3 regions of the Paenibacillus sp. S33 genome follow, and region 1 is predicted to be linked to each of the others. Evidence: riboswitches for the same ligand, from Rfam matches in the RefSeq annotation. Region 1 holds a riboswitch; each other region holds the start of a gene.

Region 1 (7,784 bases):
ATGCATTATGGACGGAAACCATGGATCGAATCGAACGGGAATTACAGCGATAAAAAACAAAATTCAAAAAAGGCGTGTGGACATTATGCTGAGAGAAATCTGGAAGCACCGTGCCGTTTATGCTGCGATCTCGCCGTTTTATCTGCTGTTTGGTATCTTTGGACTGTTTCCGATTGGCTTTTCATTATATCTAGCGTTTCACAAATGGGACGGGATCGGAGACATGACCTACAACGGCTGGGGCAATTTTCGCTACCTTGTGACAGACAATGAATTTTGGCAGGCTGTAGGCAACACCTTTGTGATCTGGGTGTATGCAACGATTCCGATGCTATTCTTCGCACTGATTATTGCCTTTCTGCTTTATGCCCCTTTTGTGAAAATGCGCACCTTATGGCGAGTTGGATTCTTCCTGCCCAATGTGACGTCTATTGTGGCTGTTGCCATCATATTTGGTGCCTTATTTGCCAACAATTTTGGATTTCTCAACTACCTTCTGCAACTCTTGGGACTACCCATGGTTCAATGGTTGAATGTGCCATGGGGTATCCAAATTGCCATTTCTTCTATGGTCGTATGGAGATGGATGGGCTATAACGCAATCATCTATTTGGCCGGACTCCAGAGTATTCCGCATGTGCTGTATGAGGCCGCCAAAATAGACGGGGCAACCGGAGCGCAAGCTTTTTTCCGCATCACTATCCCCATGCTGCGCCCAGTCATTCTGTTTACGGTCATTACGTCCACCATCGGCGGTATGCAGCTCTTCACCGAGCCACAGGTCCTGGTCGGTAATGACGGCGGTTCCGGGGCAAGTGGCATGACCATCGTTTTATACCTGTACCGCGAGTCGTTCATTAACAACTATTTTGGATATGGTGCAGCCGTCGGATGGGGCATGTTCCTCATCATTGCTCTATTCTCCATCATAAACTGGAAACTCGTTCAAGGTAAAAAATAACGATGGGAAGGAGCTTCACAACATGATGCAGACACGCGCAAAATCCTTTTTTTTATATGCCGGATTGTTGGTGGGAATCATCCTGTCGATGTTTCCATTTTACTGGCTGATCGTCATGGCAACTCGTACCACTTCAGACATCTACCGTTTTCCACCGCAATTGTGGTTTGGCAGCCACTTCTTGGATAACATAACGAGAGTATTACAGCAGATTAATTTTGTCGGAGCCTTTTTTAATACCCTTTTTGTAGCCAGTTCTGTTACCCTATTGGTTCTGTTTTTCGATTCACTGGCAGGTTTTGCATTCGCCAAGTTTGATTTTCCGGGCAAAAAAGTGCTATTTATCGTTCTGCTAGCTACGATGATGGTCCCTTCACAACTTTCGCTTGTCCCCTCCTTTGTCATGATGGCCTCCTTTGGATGGGTAGGTACGTTCAAAGCGCTTATCATCCCGGGGATGGTAAATGCCTTCGGCATTTTCTGGATTCGTCAATATGCGGAAGAATCCATTCCAAAGGAACTGCTGGATGCGGGCCGGATGGACGGATGCAGCTTTTTTCGACTGTACTTGAATGTAGCACTGCCTATTCTACGTCCTGCGTTCGCTTTTCTCGGCGCCTTTACCTTTATAGGAACTTGGAATGATTATTTATGGCCGCTAATCGTCTTAACGGATGAGCGTAAATTCACGCTCCAGATTGCACTGTCACAATTGAACGGAATTTACAATACGGATTATGCGATGGTCATTGCGGGCACCCTGCTGGCTGTACTGCCACTTATTATTTTGTTTCTTTTCATTAGCCGCCAGTTTATTTCCGATCTTGCCGCTGGAGCGGTCAAAGATTAGATTTACTTGAATTCCCTTATTCATTTCATGTATAATGGTTAATCGTCATTTCAAATAGCTTACATGATGAAGTTAGGTATCCAACAGGCAATCAGGTTAAGCGATTTACGATTTGAACATGAACTATGAACTGAGGGGAACTTTCCAGATGAACAAATTCACATATTATAACCCCACCAAATTAATATTTGGAGACAATCAAATTGAAGAACTGCAGCAGGAGCTGCTGAATTACGGCAAAAATATTTTACTGATATACGGAGGCGGAAGTGTCAAGCGAAATGGTCTGTATGACCAGGTATTAGACGCGTTAGAGCCGCTACATCTCAATATTCATGAATTGTCCGGCGTAGAGCCGAATCCGCGCTTGTCCACCGTTAAGAAGGGCATCGACATTTGCCGAAATGAAAACATCGACTTCTTACTTGCAGTAGGCGGCGGAAGCGTTATTGATTGCACCAAAGCCATCGCAGCAGGGGCTAAATATGACGGCGATGTGTGGGATATTATCAACAAAAAGCACATGCCGACCGAGGCTCTACCATTCGGCACCATCCTCACACTCGCCGCCACCGGTTCAGAAATGAATCCGGATTCTGTCATCACCAACTGGGAAACGAACGAAAAATACGTATGGGGCAGTGCGGTGACGCATCCGAAATTCTCCATTCTGGACCCTAAAAATACCTTTTCTGTGCCACGTGATCAGACGGTATATGGCATGGTGGATATGATGAGCCATGTGTTTGAACAGTATTTTCACAATGTTAAAAATACACCGTTGCAAGATCGTATGTGCTTTTCCGTGCTGCAAACCGTGATCGAAACTGCACCTAAACTGCTAGAGGATTTGCACAACTACGAGCATCGTGAAACGATTTTATATGCCGGAACGATTGCTCTTAACGGAACACTGCAAATGGGCTACTTCGGGGACTGGGCTTCGCATACGATTGAACATGCATTATCCGCTGTATATGATATTCCTCATGCTGGCGGTCTGGCAATTCTGTTTCCCAACTGGATGAGACATACAGTGGATCAGGATGCTGCACGCATGAAGCGGCTGATGCTCAGCATGTTTGACTTAGACACCGTAGGTAAAACAGATAGAGAAATCGCCTTGGAAGGTATTGACCGTCTTAGTGCATTCTGGACAAGTCTCGGTGCCCCTTCTACGCTGGCCGATTACAATATTAATGATGAGCAATTGGAAAAAATCGCGGACATTGCAGCCCGTGAAATGGAGTACGGAGGATTTGGTAATTATAAAAAGCTGAATCAAGAAGATATTTTAGCTATTTTGCGTGCATCGTTGTAACATTCAAAAGGGAGTGTCCTCAAGCCTGTGATGGCTGAGGGCACTCCCTTTTGGAATTTATGAATTAACCGTTTGTCCCTTTTCTTCTACTTGAATAGCAGCCCCTACATTGGCACCTGCAAGAATGCCCTTTTTCTTATTAGGATACAGAGAATCCATATAGGTTCGGGTTTCTGCAACTACGATTCCCGATAAGCCAAGCAGTGCAATCAGATTCGGGAAAGCCATCATTGCGTTAAAGATATCTGCCAGCAGCCAAATGGCTTCCAACTTGATGAACGCACCTCCTGCCACAAGTGCGATGAACAAATAACGGTATGGTTTAATCCATTTGACACCCAGTAAATATTCAACACAACGTTCCCCGTAGTAATTCCAGCCCAGTATCGTTGTGAATGCAAATAAAATAAGGCTAATCGTCACGAGTTCTGCACCAGCCGGAAAGGCACTGGAAAACGCATGCTGGGTCATCAGACCTCCATCGTCATTTCCACTCCATATTCCCGTAACCAGCAACGTAAATCCCGTCAGATTACAAATAATCATCGTATCGATAAATACGCCTGTCATGGATATCAGCCCTTGTTCTGCAGGCCATTTCGTCTTAGCAGCTGCTGCTGCAATTGGCGCACTTCCCAAACCGGCTTCATTAGCAAAAATACCTCTGGCAACTCCGCTTCGCATCGCCAACATAATCGTTGCTCCGGCAAATCCACCCGTTGCAGATGTGGTCGAGAAGGCCCCTTGTAATACTAAAGCAATCGCATGAGGAAGCTCTCCTGCAAACTTAATGAGTACAATTAAGCAAACTACGATATAGAGCCCCGACATGAATGGAACAATCTTTGTGGATACCTTGGCAATACTTTTGAGTCCTCCAATCGTAACAACAGCCGTTAACACGGAAATAATGATCGCTGTAACTACCGTTGGCACTCCAAAGCTACTTTCCGTCGAAGAAACGATAGCCTTTACTTGCGGAAAAGTACCGATTCCAAATAGGGCTACAAGAACACCAGAAAAGGCAAACAACATCGCCAGCGGCTTGAAACGGCGGCCAAGCCCGTTTTCAATATAATACATCGGGCCACCCGAAAATTGTCCGTTCCGGTCTTTAACACGGTATTTAACGGATAATAATCCTTCCGCATATTTGGTTGCCATCCCGAAAAAAGCTGCAACCAGCATCCAGAATAATGAACCGGGCCCACCCAGTTTGATCGCTGTTGCCACGCCGACAATACTTCCTGTACCTACAGTAGCTGCCAGTGCCGTACTCAATGCTCCGAAGCTGCTTACATCTCCGCTACCTTCGTCCGGCGCTTTACCAATTAGCTTGAGCGCCAAAGGCAATCGAATAACCTGGAGCAGCTTCAAACGGATCGTTAGCCACAACCCAGTGCCCATTACAAGAATAAGAAGCGGCGCTCCCCATATCCAGCTGTCAATCGTTTCTAATACATGTACCAAATTCATTTCAACCCGCTCCTCCAGCATATTAGAAAACAAAAAAGAGTCAAATCAGCTGATTCGACTCCTGGAGAGGTTAAAGGCACGAAAAAATACAACCATCTTGTGCAGGTTTCTACCTCTAATAGCTCATAAAAAAGCCTAGGGGCATTCCCTGTCACAGGTTATTCGCGTCTCTGTCCTTTTGCCTGAGAGTTTAAGCAGATGTTTTCTGCGGTGCACCTTCGGCGCCCAATTAAGGGTCTCTCCAGAGTTCTGTCCGTTTACGGTCCCCGCTTGTTGCTGTAACCAGCCTAAGCACCTGAGAGTTTTGCCCCTTCGGTCGGAACTTTCGTTCCATCTCCCGCAAACATCAACCAGACATATGAAATTTTTATTTATTATACAGAAAACTTTCAGCTTATTACAAGTGAAAAGTTTGTGAAGCCCTCTGAAATATTATTATTGTGTCTATCAAAAAAGCAGATACAGCAAATTTCATCCTTAGGATGTCCTCTGCTATACCCGCCCGAGATGATATGGAATTACAATTCTTCACCATTGGTTGCTATCACATTTTTATACCAGTTAAATGAGTCCTTTTTGGAGCGTTTGAGCGTTCCGTTACCGTCATCATCCAGATCAACGTAAATAAATCCGTAGCGCTTGGACATTTCGGAAGTAGACATGCTCACAAGGTCGATAGGGCCCCAGCTGGTGTAGCCAAGCAGATCAACACCGTCGGCAATCGCTTCCTTCATTTGGGCAATATGCTGACGCAAGTAATCAATTCGATACGTGTCATGCACAGAGGTCAATAACCACACCGCCACCGGTGAACGGACTCATGGTCATTACATTGATTTCATTAAAGGTCAGCCAGTATTTTACTTTATCCTTATAGCGTGTAAACACCGTTTCGGCATAATTTACGTAGTGCTGTATGACTTCACGACCCAGCCAGCCATTATACTTCTGCGTCAGACCTAGCGGTGTTTCATAATGTGACAATGTTACCAGCGGCCAATATTATACTTGCGCAGCTCATCAAATACATTGTCGTAGAATTGCAATCCTGCTTCATTCGGCTCGGCATCATAGCCATACGGGAAAATCCGCGACCAGTGGTTGGACATACGGAATACTTTGAAGCCCATTTCAGCGAACAATGCAACCTAACGATAACCGTTCTCCTTTGAAATGCATTGACAGATACTTTAAAATAGATGTAATGCCTTCATAAGCATCCTAATCGTTGTAACGCGTTTCATGTCAAGTATTTTTTCTTATGTGAGGAGAAGCACCATGTCGAATCTTGATCAAATTGCAAAACTGGCGGGCTTTTCCAAAGCTACGGTATCCAGAGTATTAAATCAGTCCCCCCATGTTAGTCACGAAACAAGAGCTAAGATTTTGAAAATCATGCAGGAATTAGATTATGTTCCTAATCGAAATGCCATTTCTCTATCCAAGGGTCAGACGCTTCAGATCGGTATCATTACTTCAACTATTAATGAAATTGTTCTCGCTTTTCTGGACAGCTTTGTGGAAGTAGCAGGCCAATATGAATTTCAAACCATTATTTATACTTCGGGAGAAGACAAAAAGAAAGAGCTTCAAGCCTTTGAGGATTTAAAAAGAAAAAGAGTCGATGCGCTGGTCATCATTTCCTGCGTGAATGACACTGATTTTTTGAGCACCTATTGCAAATATGGCCCGATCGTGTCGTGGCAACGAATGGAGCATACCGATATTCGCTCCGTCGCTATGGATCAGTATGAAGGATATATGTTAGCGCTCAAACATTTGATACAAAAAGGTTATACTCGTATAGCCAATGCTTTTGGCCGTCCGAGCAGTATTAATACCCATAGTAGACAACGAGCCTACGAACAGATCATGAGTGAGCACAATCTGCCCGTGTTGCAACACTGGAATCACTCTTCTATTTATAATATCCGTGATGGCGAACAGGTCGTACGGGATCTGTTACAGCATCCGGACGAATTTCCAGAGGCTATTTTATGTGCTAACGATTATGTAGCAGTGGGCATTCTCTGCGAAGCACGCAGACAAAAACTGAACGTACCGGAAGATCTGGCAATTGTTGGATTTGATAACACGGAGCTGGCGTATACGCTGGGGATTACAACGATTCAAAATCCTATCATGGCTCAAGCACAAAATGCCTTTTTCATGCTTTCCCCTCAGCTGATTGGACGCCAAATGAAGCTTCATTCGCTAGAGTACAGCCTCATTGAACGTACGACTACATAAGGTAACGATGTACTTGCAAATTAGGCAAAAGGGCCTTGATATGAAATATTTTTTGTCGAAAGAGAATAAAATATGTTGAAATCGCTTTTTTTTGTGCTACAATAGCACTATATCGAAGGATTGTGACCGGTGATGCGGGCAATGCCTGAGTTCAATTGAGTGCTATTGCTAACAATAGTATTGAATTGTGCTTAGGCATTTTTTATTGGTAAAGGATGGGAGGGGGAACTTCAATGATTATTGAGAAGGTGCTCAATAACAACGTCCTATTGACTAAAAACGATAAAGGCAAAGAGGTCATCGTGATGGGAAGAGGTATTTCCTTCAAAAAGGTGGCTGGCGATCAAGTCGATGATGATAAAATAGATAAGATTTTCATGTTAAATGAAAACGAGTTCACGGCCAAACTAACCGAGTTGCTGAACGATATTCCTGTATCTCATCTGGAGGTCGTGAATGAAATCGTAACCCATGCAACGGAAGTGTTGGATACGGAGTTAAGCGATAATATTTATTTAACGTTGACCGACCATATTCATTTTGCCATACAACGGCAAGAAAAAGGACTGGCACTCCAAAACGCGATGCTGTATGAAATTAAACGCTTTTACAAAAAAGAATTTGCAGTTGGGCTGGATGCTCTCCAAAAAATTGAAAATACGCTCGGAGTAAAATTAGGCGAAGATGAAGCGGGATTTATTGCATTGCATGTGGTGAATGCACGGATCGACGGTAACGAAATGAAATCCACACTGAAAATGACCGAGATTGTTCAACATATCTTGAACATTATTACGTATCATTACGGAATTGTGCTGGATGAGTCTTCTTTTAGCTACTCGAGATTTTTGACACATTTGCAATATTTTGCGATGCGAGTGATTCGCAAAGAAGTCATTCACAGTGGTGAAGAATTTTTGTATAAC
Region 2 (7,784 bases), 3.8 Mb from region 1:
GCCCTGAAGAAAGACGGTTCAGGTCCGTGCCTTTAAAAAGGACCTCTCCCTCTACACGTGTGCGTTCCATGTCATGCAGTTGCGGGATAGAAAGCGCCAGCGCGCTTTTGCCACAGCCTGATTCTCCGACTACAGCCAGCACTTCATTGGGGTTGACCGTCAGATCCAGATGGTCGACTGCGGGGTGATATTGATCCTTGATGCGAAAAGAGACGGATAATCCTTTAATTTCCAACACAGGTTCGGTATTCAATGCGCGCTTCCTCCATTCTCCATGGTCTTGTCCCGCTTATTCTCACCATGTTTGATGTTTAAAACCTCTCATGAACATTACATACCGTTTTTGTCGGAATAATTTGAATACATCCTATCACCAGTATATGGATATATCAATTAAGATTATGCTATCAACATCATTTAAAAAATCAATGATCCAGCAGTAGCGCGGCCTTTCTGGCACAAAATGTAATGAAATAACCAACCACAGGTTAATTTTCATCACAAAAAAAGTCGTTTGATCCCTCTACAGGGATCAAACGACTAACTAACACTAGCTCACATTGAGCTCCTCACGATAATTACGAAGCCGCTCCATAGGAGCCAGACTTGAACGTTCTAGGATCATACCATTTGTAGCCTGCTGCCGGAGCAGACCAAGGCTCAGCCTGCGGTTCCGTGGAAGCCGCAGGCTCCTCGAATGGCAGAAGCTTCGTTGGTTGATCCAGAGTCAAACCTGCCACATCAGACAATTTCGTGTAGTCCTGCTTCCATGCAAGCCATTGGACCGTTTGCACCAGGAAGGTGGAATCATCCACTTCCTCGAAACCATCATATGTCTTCTTCGACTGTCCGTTTTCCTCACGCACATATTTCGGTGTAGCATCTTCTACAGGGGAAGAATCACCGATGAACGCTGCCTTGCCTTGACCTACCTTGGAGATAGCGGCATAAGGCCCTTCTGCACGGCCCCCGCCGTTATAAACTCCCTGGTCTACAGCATTCCCCCATTTTTTCGTGCCTGAAGGGATATAAGCAATGCCTTTAGCCTTGGTAGGATCAATAATAGCCAGCGTAGATCCTGCATGCATTGCAATCGAGCGCACACCCTTGGTAATACCGAAAGATTGATCTGCGGCTACAATGTCAGTAGCATTCACGTCACCAAGCGCATTATAACGGAAACGAACACCAAAGTTGGTCGCCAGCCAATCGGAGCTTGTTAATCCTTGCATCGCCGGTGATGCAGCTTCTTCTGCAGTCATGCCTTTGGCCGGATTAGTATAGGCTCCACGACGGTAGCCATTCATAACTTCGGAGGAATCCCAACGGTTTTTGTTACGGTCCGCATTATAATGATCGGAGATGAAGAAGACGCTCCCCCCGTTATTCACGTATTGCAGCAGAGCAGCCTGCTCGGATGCCTTAAAGGCAACATTCGCTTCACCAATAATGAACACATCATATTGGCGCAGCTTGTCATATGTTATGGCCTGCTCTCCATAAGTAAAAGGAATGGGACGATTCAATTGGTCTACCGTAAAGCCTACATTACGCAGTCCATTGGCAAAGTCGGAGAAGGCGCCTTCAATGACCCAATCTGCTGCACCAGCGGTCTGTGCGTGCGTATTATCGAACAGCACCTTTTTGCCTTTTCCATCCGGCAATGTAGTACCGGGTTGACCCGGGTTGCCAGGTTCGCCAGGTTCACCTGGTTCCCCCGGCTCGCTTCCGCTCACCAGTTCAACAGCGCTTGGGCTTTTCACTCCACCAAAATTATTGTAGGCGCCAAGTGTACCCGTCACACGAATTTTGCTGCCGATCAGCTCAGGATGGCCTGACAGCCCAAATTGCCCTCTGTACGCTGAAGTCAGCTGTACATCCAATAGATTAGACGTATTACGTTCATTTGCCTGATCGGCAATCAGTACGTTAAAATCATTCGCGAACGGAGAAGAAAAGTTAGCCGTTTTCGATCCGGTAGCATGTCCGACGATGTAGCCTTCCACCGTCACCGTACCTCCACTACTTTGGCTCTGAAGTGCTTCGGCTACTGTCAATGCTCCCTCTGCCTTGACCTGACCGAATGGTACGAAGATCCCGATCAGCAGTGATACGATTGCTGCTAGATGCAGCATCCCTTTTAAGCGTGAACCTGTGAACCGCAAGCCTTTTACCATACGTCAATATCCCTCCTATGTTTTCCAAAAATGTACTTGTTCTTTATCAGATTAGCCGCCAATCTTCTAATTCCTTCCTGATTTCATCCATAATTATGTAAATTTTAATCTTTTTTATTGGTAACGCACCTGTTTATGTAAAAATTGAACCCTGTGATTGACACCGAGCACGGCATACATTACCCTAAGGAAGACATGTAGAACGGTATACGCGAATGAAGATGACGGGAGAGTCTGTCCAGGGAGCCTACACTCTGGCGGCACCGAAGGAGCAAGACGCCAGCACCCGGCTGGCGGATAATCTCTCAGGTCCATGTATCGTCATCTGACGCAACTCTGGAGAGAGCGCAAGCCACCCAAGGGGTAAGGCGGTAAGAACACCGCACGAAACTCTCAGGTAACGAGGACAGAGATAAGGGAAACTTCCTTATCCTGTCCTTTTTTGTGCTCACATTGCGCGTCAGCATTAGGAACCGTCATAAACGCGCAAAGACGCGGAAATACCATATAGTATGGTATTAGAACATACAGGGGGCCACACCATGCGTTTCAAAGATGTATTTTCCATTATCGGCCCGGCCATGACCGGACCTTCCAGTTCACACACCGCAGGCGCGGTGCGACTCGCACGCGTTGCCCGGCACTGGCTCGGAGCGCAGCCTGACCGTGCCCGCATGACATTATACGGCTCCTTTGCCGATACGTATAAAGGACACGGTACAGATCTGGCGCTCATCGCAGGACTGCTTAATTACGATACGGACGATCACCGGATTCCCGATGCCGAGCAATGGGCCGAACAAGCCGGGATGGCCGTGGAATTCGCCGTCAGCGGACTCCCCGCCCCTCATCCGAACACTGTCCGTTTCGAGCTGTGGAAGGGCGAGGATCAGCGCACACTGTTGGGCTCCTCCATCGGCGGCGGCAGCATCCATGTCCAGCAACTGAATGAATTCCGGGTCAATCTGACCGGGGAGTTGCCTACGCTGGTGCTTCTCCACTCGGATAAGCCCGGTACATTGGGCGCGATAACTTCAGCGCTGGGCGAGGCTCACATTAACATTGCCTATATGCACGTAGATCGCAAGGGCCGGGATGGTGAAGCACTCACCGCCATTGAAACGGACAGTTCTGCTCCAGCTGAACTAATTGCGGAACTGCGTTCTTTACCTCATATGTATGAAATTAAGATGATTAATTTGAAAAAAGGAGCTGAATCCGATGCGGTTTAGCCATCTGCATGAGATCAGCGCTTTATGCGCTGAAGAATCCACCACGATTGGCCGCTTGATGATTCAAGAGCAGGTACAAGAAACGAATACAACGGAGGAAGAAATCTTTCGCCAAATGTCTGATTATTATGAAGTCATGAAGGAAGCCGTTCATCGCGGTCAGACACAAGACACCGTATCCCGCAGTGGATTGACGGGCGGTGACGGCAAGCGCCTAGCCGAGTATCTGCGGGCAGGGGAAACCTGCTCCGGTGATGCCTCCGCGCTCGCCATGGCTTATGCCCTCTCCGTGTCGGAGGTTAATGCATCCATGGGTCGCATTGTCGCCACGCCTACCGCAGGCTCATGTGGGGTTATCCCTGGTGTATTCATCAGTGCGCAGGAACGGTTCGGCTGGGATGATGAGCATATGGTGAACGGCCTATTCGCCGCTGGAGCCATTGGCTACGTGATCGCCAACAACTCCTTCATTTCTGGCGCGGAGGGAGGCTGTCAGGCTGAGATTGGCTCAGCTATCGGGATGGCCGCTGGCGCTATGGTCGAGCTGCGCGGTGGTACGCCTGAACAGGCTGTTCACGCCGTGGGTCTCGCCCTTAAGAACACGCTCGGCCTGATTTGCGACCCCGTCGCCGGACTCGTGGAGATCCCGTGCATCGTGCGCAACGGGCTGGGAGCCGTGACTGCACTTGCCGCAGCAGATATGGCTTTGGCGGGTGTGCGCAGCGCTATTCCGTCTGACGAAGTCATTGACGTGATGCTTGAAGTCGGCAGTGCGATGCCGTCGAAGCACCGCGAGACCGCCAAAGGCGGGTTGGCCCAGACGCCGACTGGCAAGCGTTTGACCGAATCACTTACACGCAACACACCAACCAAGAAAGATAAGTCATAAATTATAAGCGGTAGCCTCCTTAAAATAAAAGAGCAAGCCTATCGTCCTTGGACGTATGCTTGCTCTCTTTTTTACTGAACGGTTACCTGTACCTTCGTCATTTTACCTGCATATTTCACAGTAATTACAGCTTTACCCTTGCCCTGTGCCTTAATGTTACCGTCTTTGACGGTCGCAACAATAATTCTGGACGAGGACCAGACAGCCGGTTTGGAGACATCCTTCTCCGACTCATCCTTATACGTGGCTGTAGCCGTAACCTTAGCCAGCTGTCCTGCCTTCAAATTCAATGCGACTTCGTCTGTTTGCAGGTATTTAAGCGTATCAACATCCACAGGTACGCTGATTACCTTCCCACCAAATTTCGCCTGAATGTTAGCTTTACCGTAGCTAACCGCGGTAACCTGACCCTTTTTAACAGTGGCTACCTTATAATTAGACGTTTTCCATTCAGCTTGGGCCGTAACGTCCTTTTCTTTACCATCACTCGATTTAACCACAATCGCGATGGTTTTTTGATCTCCAGATTTGAGCGATAGCGCGATTGCATCCGCTTCAATCTTTTGCGCTACGTCCACTTCTACCGTAAACGTAATGTTTTGCTTGCCATATGAAGCAGTCACAGTTGCCTTACCGCTACCATTCGCTTTGATCAAACCTTCGCTAACTTCAACCACTTTTACATTGCTAGTTGTCCAGGTGGCGTCCTTGGTTACATCTGTTTTTGTACCGCCACTCTTAACTCCTGTTACTTTCAGTTGCTTCGTTTCCTGAGCACCAAGCGCAATTACACGTGAGTCTGTTTCCAGACGGTCTACAAGGCCTACTTGCACGTTAATCGTCAGTTTTTTGCCATTATAGGTCGCTGTAATAACCGCTTTACCAGCGGATTTACCCGTAATCGTTCCTTTGGACACAGAGGCAATATCTTCTGCGCTTGAAGTCCATTCTGCATCCTGTGTTACATCTTCTTTACGTCCATCCGCATAAGTAGCCGTCAAAGTTGCAGTATAGTCCTCATCAATATCAATCGTTGCCGTTTTGGAGGACAGAGACAGATCACCGGGTACATTTACGGATACCGTAGCTGTAACTGTTTTGCCACCATAAGAAGCGGTGATCGTAGCCTCACCTGTTTTATAACCCGTGACTTCTCCCGCACTGACAAAAGCGATATCTTCATTGCTGGACTTCCACTCTGCCTTACTTGTGATATCTTCTTCCGTACCTGTTACATACGTTGCGGTCAGCTTGAGCTTTTTGGATTCCTTGGCATTCAGGCTCAGCTTGTCCTCACTCAAATCCAGATATCTGGAGGTTTCGACATCTGTCTTGATCGAAACGGTCTTATCTCCATACTTAGCGGTCACCGTAGCCGAACCCGCTCCAATCGCCATAATCGTTCCCTTATTCACAGTCGCAATTTTTTCATCACTTGATGTCCAAGTAGCTTTATCTGTGATATCCGTTACCGTCCCATCCGGATAAACGGCAGAAACTTGTACTTTTTTAGATTCATCCAGACGGAGAAAAATATTGGATTCACTGGCTTTCAGCTTATTCGTTTGATCGACATCCACCGAAATCGTAGCGGACATCGTGCCATATTTACCTGTAATTGTCGCCTTACCCGCACTATAGCCGGTAATAGTGCCTTTTAGTACATCCGCCACGGCTGCATTACTGGAGCTCCACTCAGCGGACTCTGTCACGTCCTGTACTGATCCATCCGGGAACGTCGCTGAAAGCTTAACCTTCTCAGTATCCTTCAACAAAAGAGAAACCTCTGATGAACTGACATCGAGACGTTTAACCTGCTCCACCTGCACAGCAATGGTTACGGTCTGTTGACCATATACGGCCTTAATATTAGCTGTACCTGCTCCCTGAGCGGTAACCAATCCGTTAACTACTGTGGCTACCTTTTGATTATCGGAGGTCCAAGCAGCATCACCCGAAACCTGAGCTGTTGTATTATCACTGTATGTCGCTGTCAAATCAACCTGTCCTGTACCGCTTGAACGCAAGTTCAGGCTTTGTACACTGGATGTCAGCGCCTTAACCTTTTTCGTTACATGTACCTGAACCGATTGCACCTTCTCTTTATAGGTCGCAACCACGGTGGCTTCCCCTTCAGCCTTGGCCGAAACTGTACCATTATACACAGTAGCAATTGCTGTATTATCACTTTTCCAATCCGTGCTTACGGTTACATTCGAGGTTGTCCCATCGCTAAAAATAGCAGTAGCCGTCAACGCAGCCGTATCTCCCTGCTGCAAAGTTACCTCGTTAGAGGAAAGGACAATCTTGGAAAGCACCGCATCCGCAGCAGATGCAAATCCTGCATATGATGTAAAACTTGAAATCAGGATGACCAACGCCAGAAAACCGGACCATCTATTCTTCAAAATCTAATTCCCTCCCATTTCAAAACTTAAATTAAGGATTTCGCAAAATCCTTACACCTACGTTTTATGTCGTCATATGGAAAAGAATAGTTTAGGCTTCGAAAGAAATTTGGTCCTTATTAACTAGATCGTTTCTGATAAAGATTAGACATTACAATTTGTGTAGCTTCAGAGCCATAGTGAAGAGTTTTCTCAACAGATCCACAATCTCGCATTTACAAACAGCTATATGCTGCTGCGCGAAGTCTTAAATGATGGTATTCTTCCATATTAGGAGCCAGTTGGTGCATATAAACGACAGAGTAATCAGATGGCTTTACATTAACAGCTCAGCCACCGTTTCCTTCCAACGATGGATCACCGATTCCGGTTCCTTGAGACGGACTGTGACACCTGTCAAGATATCCGCATATTGGGCCGAATCTTCTCTGGCTGCAAAAACATGAGCCGCAAATCGCTCACGTACATGCTTGGCTCCGGGCAAAGCAGGCAGATGTTCCAGCGACAACCGCACATAATGCGCCTTCCCCCCGGTGAACACCGCAAGCGTCGCCTTGCCAGTACGGATCATGTTGCCCGTCGTGGTCGTACCCGGCCATAGTGCCAGACGCAAATTCCCCTCGTCCAGCGCTACAACCTCGCCCACACTAATCATCGCTATGTGCGGCCACTGATCTTCCGTGACCGTCAGCAGCATCATTGCTTCATGCTGCTTGTCCTTCAACTCCTTACCGTCCAACAGCGTAAACAGTTCCTTACCGATCCTTGGTGTCTGCATGAAGTATATTCCCCTTTACTTTTGGCCTATAACTTCAAAGTACCATAATTTACGGCTACTTACGAACGACCCTATATCCGCTCTGGAATAGGAGGAACATGAGCAGCATTCGGAATATCTTGGGGGTTTACCTTGAACGCCGATTTATACTTTGCTGGATCCGTAATGCTATCCGGTTCTGAGGTCCGCCATGTGAACAGGCACACAGGACACAACAAAACCTCCCAGGCGCCTTTAACTGGCGAGCGGGTAACAACCTCCGAACGATTAGATTCACAACGGGGACAAATATGCATCTGT
Region 3 (7,784 bases), 160 kb from region 1:
TTTGCGGTCGTGCCAAATGATGGAACGATTGTGTCCCCTGTTTATGGTAAAGTATTCAATGTATTCCCGAGCAAGCATGCGATTGGTATTCAATCCGATGGCGGTAAAGAAGTGCTTGTTCATATCGGGGTGAACACCGTGAAGCTTAAAGGCCAAGGATTTGACGTTTTGGTGAACGAAGGCGATCTTGTGTCAGCTGGCCAGCCTATTATGAAAGTAGACCTTGAATACGTGAAGGCAAACGCTAAATCCATCATTTCACCTGTCATTTTTACCAACCTTCCAGAAGGTTCTTCGGTAACTTTAAACAAAACTGGAGTATTGAAGGCTGGCGAAGATGGTATAATTACGATAAAATAAACTCTATGTGTTTCGGATTAGTTGATTAGGCGGCTTAGGCCGTCTGATCAATGATCTGGTATACTGCGTGTAAACAAATATTATCTTTAGGAAAGTGGGAGGAACAAATTATGCAAACAACTTTTAGAATTACGGATGAAGACGGTATCCATGCACGTCCTGCAACTGCACTGGTTAATACAGCTAACAAATTCAGCGGTGCTGAATCTTTTGCCGAAGCTAACGGTAAAAAGGTAACTTTGAAATCCATTCTGGGTGTATTGTCTCTGGGTCTGGAACAAGGTGATACTATTAACATTATCTGCGAAGGCGCTGAAGCTGCCGAAGCACTGAAAGCTCTTGAAAATGTAATCGTTAACGAAGGGCTGGGCGAAGTTCATGCTTAAAATTTCCGGGATTGCCGCTTCGGCAGGCATAGCCATTGCCCGGGCGTTTATCTTGGAGCATCCGAATTACGCTGTAGAGAGACGCGCGGTTGGTGATGTTGAAGCTGAAATCGCGAGATTGGATGCGGCTTTGGTACAATCTCAAACCGAATTGGAATCGATTAAGGAGAAAACGCTTCAGGAGCTGGGAGAGAAAAAAGCAGAAATTTTTGCATCTCACCTGCTCATCCTGAATGATCCTGAATTGATCGATCCGGTTAAAGCTAAAATCAGAGACGAGCAGCTTAATGCTGACTATGCTTTGAATGAAGTAGCTACACAGTTCATTTCCATGTTTGAAAACATGAAAAGTGCCTATTTGCAAGAACGCGCATCGGACATGCGTGATGTAACCAAGCGGATTCTGAATCACCTGCTTGGTGTTCATTTTGTTAGTCCTGCAGAAATTGCCGAAGAAACGATTGTGCTTGCAGAAGATTTGACACCTTCCGACACAGCTCAGCTGAACCGTGAATTTGTTAAAGGTTTTGCAACGAACATCGGCGGACGTACTTCGCATTCGGCTATTATGGCTCGCTCACTTGAAATTCCTGCAGTTGTGGGAACGAAAAATATATTGTCTCAAGCTAAAAGCGGCGATTTGATTATCGTTGATGGTTTGGATGGTCACGTATTCGTGAACCCTACCGAAGAGATTGTTGCGGAATACCGTGCTAAACAGGTGGCATACGACAAGCAACGCGAAGAGTGGCGCAAGCTGCGCGGCGAAGCTACAGTTTCTGTCGATGGTGTCCATGTCGAACTGGCAGCCAATATTGGTACGCCTAATGATGTAGCTGGTGTTCTGGACAACGGTGGTGAAGGCGTTGGCTTGTACCGTACGGAGTTCTTGTACATGGGACGCGATAAGCTTCCATCCGAAGAAGTACAGTATACGGCGTACAAAACCGTTCTGGAAAGAATGGAAGGTAAGCCGGTTGTAGTCCGTACTTTGGATATCGGTGGCGACAAAGAACTTCCTTATCTGGACCTGCCGAAAGAAATGAATCCGTTCCTCGGATTCCGTGCTATTCGTCTGTGTCTGGATCGCCAGGATATTTTCCGCACTCAATTGCGTGCTTTGTTGCGTGCGAGTGTGCATGGTAACCTGCGCATCATGTTCCCGATGATTGCTACGCTGAACGAATTCCGTGAAGCTAAAGCTGTTTTGTTGGAAGAAAAGGAAAAGTTGGTAGCCGAGGGTGTATCCGTATCTGAAGAAATTCAGTTGGGCATCATGGTAGAAATTCCTTCTACAGCGGTATTGGCTGACCAATTCGCAAAAGAAGTGGATTTCTTCAGTATCGGTACAAACGATCTGATTCAATACACAATGGCAGCGGATCGCATGAACGAGCGAGTTTCTTACCTGTATCAACCATACAATCCATCCATTCTGCGTCTGGTGAAAATGGTTATTGATGCCGCTCACCGTGAAGGACGTTGGGTTGGTATGTGTGGTGAAATGGCAGGAGATACAACAGCAATTCCGTTGCTGCTGGGTCTTGGACTTGATGAGTTCAGTATGAGCGCAACTTCCATTCTGCCAGCACGTAGTCAAATCTCCAAGTTGTCCCGTGCGGACATGGAAAAACTGGCTACAAAAGCTCTGGACATGCAAACAGCAGAACAGGTTGTTGAATTGGTTCAAAGCATCGAAGGCTAAGGAAGGGTATTACATTTCAAAGGTTATATCTTTTTCCAACAAAAAATTGCTGTGTACATACAGCAGCCGGTATCTATTTAGATACCGGCTTTTTTGCATCCTTTAAGTAGAATTTGTTTTTAACTGCATGAGCAATTCAGTACAGGTTTGCGGGCTGCGGTAGTTTCGTCCAATCGTGTGACTGGAGTAGTATATGGTGCATTGAGCACCAGCTCAGGGTTCTCTTCTGCTTCCCGCGCAATATGAATCATAGTGTCGACAAAAGCATCAAGTGTTTCCTTACTTTCCGTCTCCGTGGGCTCGATCATGATGCACTCCTCTACATTCAGCGGGAAGTAAATTGTAGGGGGATGGTAGCCGAAATCAAGTAGCCGTTTGGCTACATCAAGCGTGCGCACTCCAAATTTTTTCAAGCCTCGCCCCGACATTACAAATTCGTGTTTGCAATGTCCAGGGTAGGGCAGGTCAAAATGTGGAGCGAGCCGATGCATCATGTAATTGGCATTGAGCACAGCGCATTCCGATACACGCTTTAAGCCATCAGGACCGTAGCTACGGATATAGGCGTAGGCACGAACGAGAATACCGAAGTTGCCGTAAAAGGCTTTAACCCGTCCAATAGAATCTCCCTGTTCCCGATCCCAGTGGTACACCCCTTGCGGATCACGTACGACAAGCGGCTTGGGCAAATAAGGGATGAGCCGTTGCTTTACGCCGACAGGCCCAGCGCCGGGGCCGCCGCCGCCGTGCGGGGTACTCATCGTTTTGTGTAAATTGAGATGCACTACATCGAAGCCCATATCCCCGGGGCGGGTAATTCCCATGATGGCGTTGGAGTTCGCCCCGTCATAGTAGAGCAGACCACCCGCGTCATGCACGATGGCAGCAATGTCAGTGATTTGCTTCTCGAACAGTCCAAGCGTGTTCGGGTTGGTCAGCATGAGCGCAGCGGTGTCGTTGCCTACGGCTTGACGTAACGCATCCAGATCCACCAGCCCCTCAGGGGTGGAGGGAAGGGTGACTGTTTCGAAGCCCGCGACGGTTGCGCTGGCGGGGTTCGTTCCGTGCGAGGAATCCGGCACGAGCACCTTGGTACGTCGCTCACCACGTGCTTCGTGGTATGAGCGAATCATCATCAGCCCGGTCCATTCGCCATGGGCGCCCGCGGCGGGCTGAAGCGTGACGGCATCCATACCAGTTAATGCAGCCAAATCATTTTGGAGCGTATGCAGCAGCTCCATAGCACCCTGGATGCTCTCCTCGGGCTGATATGGATGGATTTTAGCGAAGCCTGTATATCGGGCGACATCCTCATTCACTTTCGGATTGTATTTCATCGTACAGGAGCCGAGCGGATAAAATCCGTTGTCCACGCCGAAATTGCGCCTGGACAAGGCGGTATAATGCCGAATAACGTCTACTTCGTATACCTCGGGTAATGCCGCAGGTTCACTGCGCAGCGCATAATCTGGCAAAAGCTCTGCCACCGGGCGACGGGGAACGTCGCACTCGGGAAGAGAATAGGCGATGCGACCCGGACGGCTCAATTCAAAAATGAGCGCTTGATCGTGTTCCTTCAACAGCCCTTGTTTCTGATCCTGGCCGGTGTGTGTCATAGCAATCCCCCCAAGGTGTGTACAAATTGGTCAATCTCTTCTTTGGTTCTTTGCTCCGTCACGGCAATCAACATGTGACCAGCAAGTTCCTCATAGTCCCGGCCCAAATCGTAGCCAGCGATAAATCCAGCAGCTAGCAACTCAGTCTGGAGTTTGCTCATATCCGTACCCTCAGGCAGTCTAAGGGCAAACTCGTTAAAGGTCGGTGCGTTAAATGAGGCAGTTACGCCCTTCAAGCTCAGCAATTGCTCTAAAGCATAACGGCTTTTATGCAAATTTAGCTCGGCTACTTCCTTGATCCCCTGTCTACCCATGACAGACAAGTATACAGATGCAGATAAAGCTAGCAACGCTTGATTGGAGCAAATGTTAGACGTGGCCTTTTCGCGGCGGATATGTTGTTCCCGTGCTTGCAAGGTCAGCACGAAACCGCGTTTACCGTTACGGTCAGTGGTCTGACCCACAATACGGCCGGGGATACGGCGCATATGTGCCTGAGAAACGGCAAAGTATCCACAGGTCGGACCGCCGAGAGAAGATGAGATGCCAAGTGGCTGCGCGTCTCCTACCACAATATCCGCGCCCTGTTTGCCGGGTGTCTCCAGCAAGCCAAGTGCCAGTGGGTTGGCGCTGACGACCAAAAGACCTTTGTACGCATGGATGAGATCAGCCATCGGCTTCAGGTTTTCCACGGCTCCGAAAAAGTTGGGGCTTTGGACCAAAACAGCCGCAGTCTGTTCCGATACGGCCGCCGCTAACGCATTAGCATCCGTTACGCCGTCCGAACAGCCGATCTCCACGATGTCCAAATCCAATCCGCGTGCATAGGCTGCCAATACCTGACGTGCCTCCGGATGGACGGACCTTGATACGATAAGCTGTTTACGGCGGGTAGCTGCGGCGGACAGTGAGCCCGCTTCCGCCAGTGCAGTCGCTCCGTCGTACATGCTGGCATTAGCTACAGCCATGCCCGTCAATTCGCAAATATACGACTGAAATTCGAAAATGGCTTGTAGCTCGCCTTGGCTTACTTCCGGCTGATAGGGGGTGTAGGCTGTATAGAATTCAGAGCGTGAAGTGATGTGCTGGATGACGGACGGAATATGATGATCATAAATTCCTGCGCCAAGAAAGCTGGCATGTGTGTCTGTATTGGCGTTGTGTCCAGCAAGCTCGGCCAAGTGGCGGGTTAAGGCTCTCTCGTCGAGTCGAGAAGAAAGAGGGAGTTCCCCTTGATATCGAATGGCCTCTGGAATGTCACTGAATAAATCATCGATGGATGAAACGCCGACCACACGCAGCATTTCGGTTTGATCCTGTTCAGTCATAGGGAGATAACGATGCTGCTTCATAGGTTCTGGCTCCTTTCGAAAAGCAAAATTTAAATCGTAAATTAGCTAATAAAAAAGTGTGAGAAGAAAACCCGGAAGTACATATCTGACATGTTTGCTTTATAGAAATGAGGAGAGTTTAAGATCAGCGTGGGCGTTTATAAAAGGGTGCTGCCACCACCTCGGCACGCAAGCGTTTGCCACGAATCTCAACCTCCAGCGGTGTGGAGAGGGCGCTAAAACGACTGTCTACCAAGGCGAGGCCGAGATTACGCTTCAAGGTGGGCGACTGAGTCCCCGTTGTGACCTCACCGATGTGTTGTCCTTCTGCGAATACCGGGTAATGGGCGCGAGGGATACCGCGATCCATCATTTCCAGCCCGATCAATTTGCGAGGAATCCCTTGATCTTTCTGACGTTGCAGTGCTTCTCTACCGATAAAATCTCCTTTATTCAGCTTGACGAAGAACCCTAGACCGGCTTCGAGCGGTGAAATCGTGGCAGATAACTCCTGTCCGTACAGCGGCAACCGTGCCTCAAAGCGTAGGGTATCCCGAGCACCAAGTCCAGCGGGAATCAGCCCATACGACTCACCGGAACGAAGCAAACCCTCCCATACGGCTGGTGCTTCCGCAGCAGGTACATAAAACTCAAAACCGTCTTCGCCCGTATATCCGGTTCGTGAGACGAGTGCTTTTGCTCCGAACAATGGCACATTCTCATGGAAGCGGAAAGATGCCAGATTCGTAATGTCCGTATCTGCCACGGCTGCGGCAATACGTGCTGCTTCCGGTCCTTGCAACGCCAGCAATGCTATCGCATCAGACACATTCTCCATGTGAACGGATGCAGGTATATGGCGAATTAGCCAATCCCAATCCTTATCGATGTTAGAGGCGTTCACAACGAGCATGTAGCGCTCCGGTCCTTTGCAGTAAACAAGCAGGTCGTCTACTACCCCTCCATCGGGGTAACACAGGAGTGAATATTGTGCCTGACCTGGTTCCAACTGGCTGACATCATTTGTGGTCACCCTTTGCAGAAAAGCTTCGGCCTCTTTGCCTTCAACCAAAAATTCGCCCATATGCGATACATCGAATAAACCCGCACGTTGCCGGACGGCCTCATGCTCCTTTTGAATGCCGCTAAACTGAACGGGGAGCTCCCAGCCGCCAAAGTCAATACAACGAACCCCAGACTGCGTCCCGTAGGACGAATATAGCGGTGTTTTTCGCAAATTAGTCATTTTTCCACTCCTATCCGGTGTGATCGGCTAAACAAAAAAGACAGGCCGAAAAAAACGTATAGACGGCAGTCTACACTCTTTTTTCAGCTCTGTCCTTGATACCAGAAAGTTACCCCGGTATGTACCGGGTTTCCCCTTGGGTGATCCGCTCCAATAGCGAATGCTCTCCAGAGATGCGTCCGGCAGAGGTCCTTTTGCCTGAGAGATTCACCTGCAATGCAGGCTTACTCCTTCGGCGCTACCTTCGGGATCAACAGTATATTACCTGGCTTTGCAGATAACAACTTGATCCGATTCGCGTGCACTTATGTTTCATAAGCGGCAACAGCTATGCGAATCTTTTTGGCAGTCTCTCCCTCCGCGTTCATCCGCGTTTGCAGTTGTCGGGGTGTTTTCCAAAGCATTTGCTATAACCCATTAATACGCAAATTCATTCAAAATGTCAATAAAAATGTCATCAAAAACAATAGAAAAAACATTTAATATATAAATAAGGATATGTAAGCGTTTGTTATAAGTTATCATATTTTTATATAGTACGCCATATGAGGTCATATGAAGTATTTTTGTTAGTATTATTGACATGAGTGTTCCTGTTGTCATAATCTTAACCTGTCTAATACAGGTGAGCAAAAGCGATTTTATTCATATGGAAGTGAGGGGAACAGGATGGGTGAAGTAAAGCAGCAACTTTGGTATACAGACGAACATGAGTGGGTTCAGCGCACAGAGAATGGAACGTTGCGGATTGGTATTACAGACTTTGCACAGCATCAACTGGGTGATATTGTTTTTGTAGAATTACCTGAGGTGGGAGTAACGATTGAGCAGGGAGCGGAGATCGGTACGATTGAATCGGTGAAGACGGTATCCGACCTTTTTGCTCCGGTGACGGGAACCGTATTAAAAGTGAATGAAGCGCTGGAAAGTACGCCTGAGCTAGTGAATGAATCTCCCTATGAAAAAGGTTGGATGATCGAAGTAGAGATGGGTAAAGATGTGGAGGAAGCATTGGGCAAGCTACTGTCTGCGGATCAATACGAGCAGTTGATTTCCGATGAGCAGTAATGGAGCAATGTAGTATGGAATAAGAGTGTTATTTGTCTGCTCGATTTTTGTATACAACAGTCGCTATGATTT

Evidence for each region. A riboswitch is a leader RNA that binds a small molecule or an ion and turns the genes downstream of it on or off. The one in region 1 is predicted to bind glycine.
Region 2: another riboswitch for glycine. It lies ahead of sdaAB (L-serine ammonia-lyase, iron-sulfur-dependent subunit beta); the one in region 1 lies ahead of ACWGXJ_RS19220 (alanine/glycine:cation symporter family protein).
Region 3: another riboswitch for glycine. It lies ahead of gcvT (glycine cleavage system aminomethyltransferase GcvT); the one in region 1 lies ahead of ACWGXJ_RS19220 (alanine/glycine:cation symporter family protein).

The regions. Positions count from the first base shown of each region.
Region 1 is NZ_JBSIEZ010000001.1:4,225,594-4,233,377, forward strand. It holds gene ACWGXJ_RS19200 (ABC transporter substrate-binding protein) at 1-53, shown strand, start outside; gene ACWGXJ_RS19205 (carbohydrate ABC transporter permease) at 86-961, shown strand; gene ACWGXJ_RS19210 (carbohydrate ABC transporter permease) at 984-1,811, shown strand; gene ACWGXJ_RS19215 (iron-containing alcohol dehydrogenase) at 1,960-3,132, shown strand; gene ACWGXJ_RS19220 (alanine/glycine:cation symporter family protein) at 3,190-4,608, opposite strand; glycine riboswitch at 4,769-4,863, opposite strand; glycine riboswitch at 4,882-4,958, opposite strand; partial or broken gene ACWGXJ_RS19225 (glycoside hydrolase family 1 protein) at 5,127-5,756, opposite strand; gene ACWGXJ_RS19230 (LacI family DNA-binding transcriptional regulator) at 5,887-6,858, shown strand; gene licT (BglG family transcription antiterminator LicT) at 7,092-7,784, shown strand, end outside.
Region 2 is NZ_JBSIEZ010000001.1:414,062-421,845, reverse strand. It holds gene ACWGXJ_RS01895 (ABC transporter ATP-binding protein) at 1-253, opposite strand, end outside; gene ACWGXJ_RS01890 (DUF6359 domain-containing protein) at 579-2,177, opposite strand; glycine riboswitch at 2,393-2,508, shown strand; gene sdaAB (L-serine ammonia-lyase, iron-sulfur-dependent subunit beta) at 2,720-3,409, shown strand; gene sdaAA (L-serine ammonia-lyase, iron-sulfur-dependent, subunit alpha) at 3,399-4,298, shown strand; gene ACWGXJ_RS01875 (Ig-like domain-containing protein) at 4,370-6,706, opposite strand; gene ACWGXJ_RS01870 (hypothetical protein) at 7,023-7,484, opposite strand; gene ACWGXJ_RS01865 (non-oxidative hydroxyarylic acid decarboxylases subunit D) at 7,556-7,780, opposite strand.
Region 3 is NZ_JBSIEZ010000001.1:4,068,221-4,076,004, reverse strand. It holds gene ptsG (glucose-specific PTS transporter subunit IIBC) at 1-360, shown strand, start outside; gene ACWGXJ_RS18510 (HPr family phosphocarrier protein) at 471-746, shown strand; gene ptsP (phosphoenolpyruvate--protein phosphotransferase) at 739-2,451, shown strand; gene gcvPB (aminomethyl-transferring glycine dehydrogenase subunit GcvPB) at 2,571-4,067, opposite strand; gene gcvPA (aminomethyl-transferring glycine dehydrogenase subunit GcvPA) at 4,064-5,419, opposite strand; gene gcvT (glycine cleavage system aminomethyltransferase GcvT) at 5,544-6,644, opposite strand; glycine riboswitch at 6,821-6,919, opposite strand; gene gcvH (glycine cleavage system protein GcvH) at 7,314-7,712, shown strand.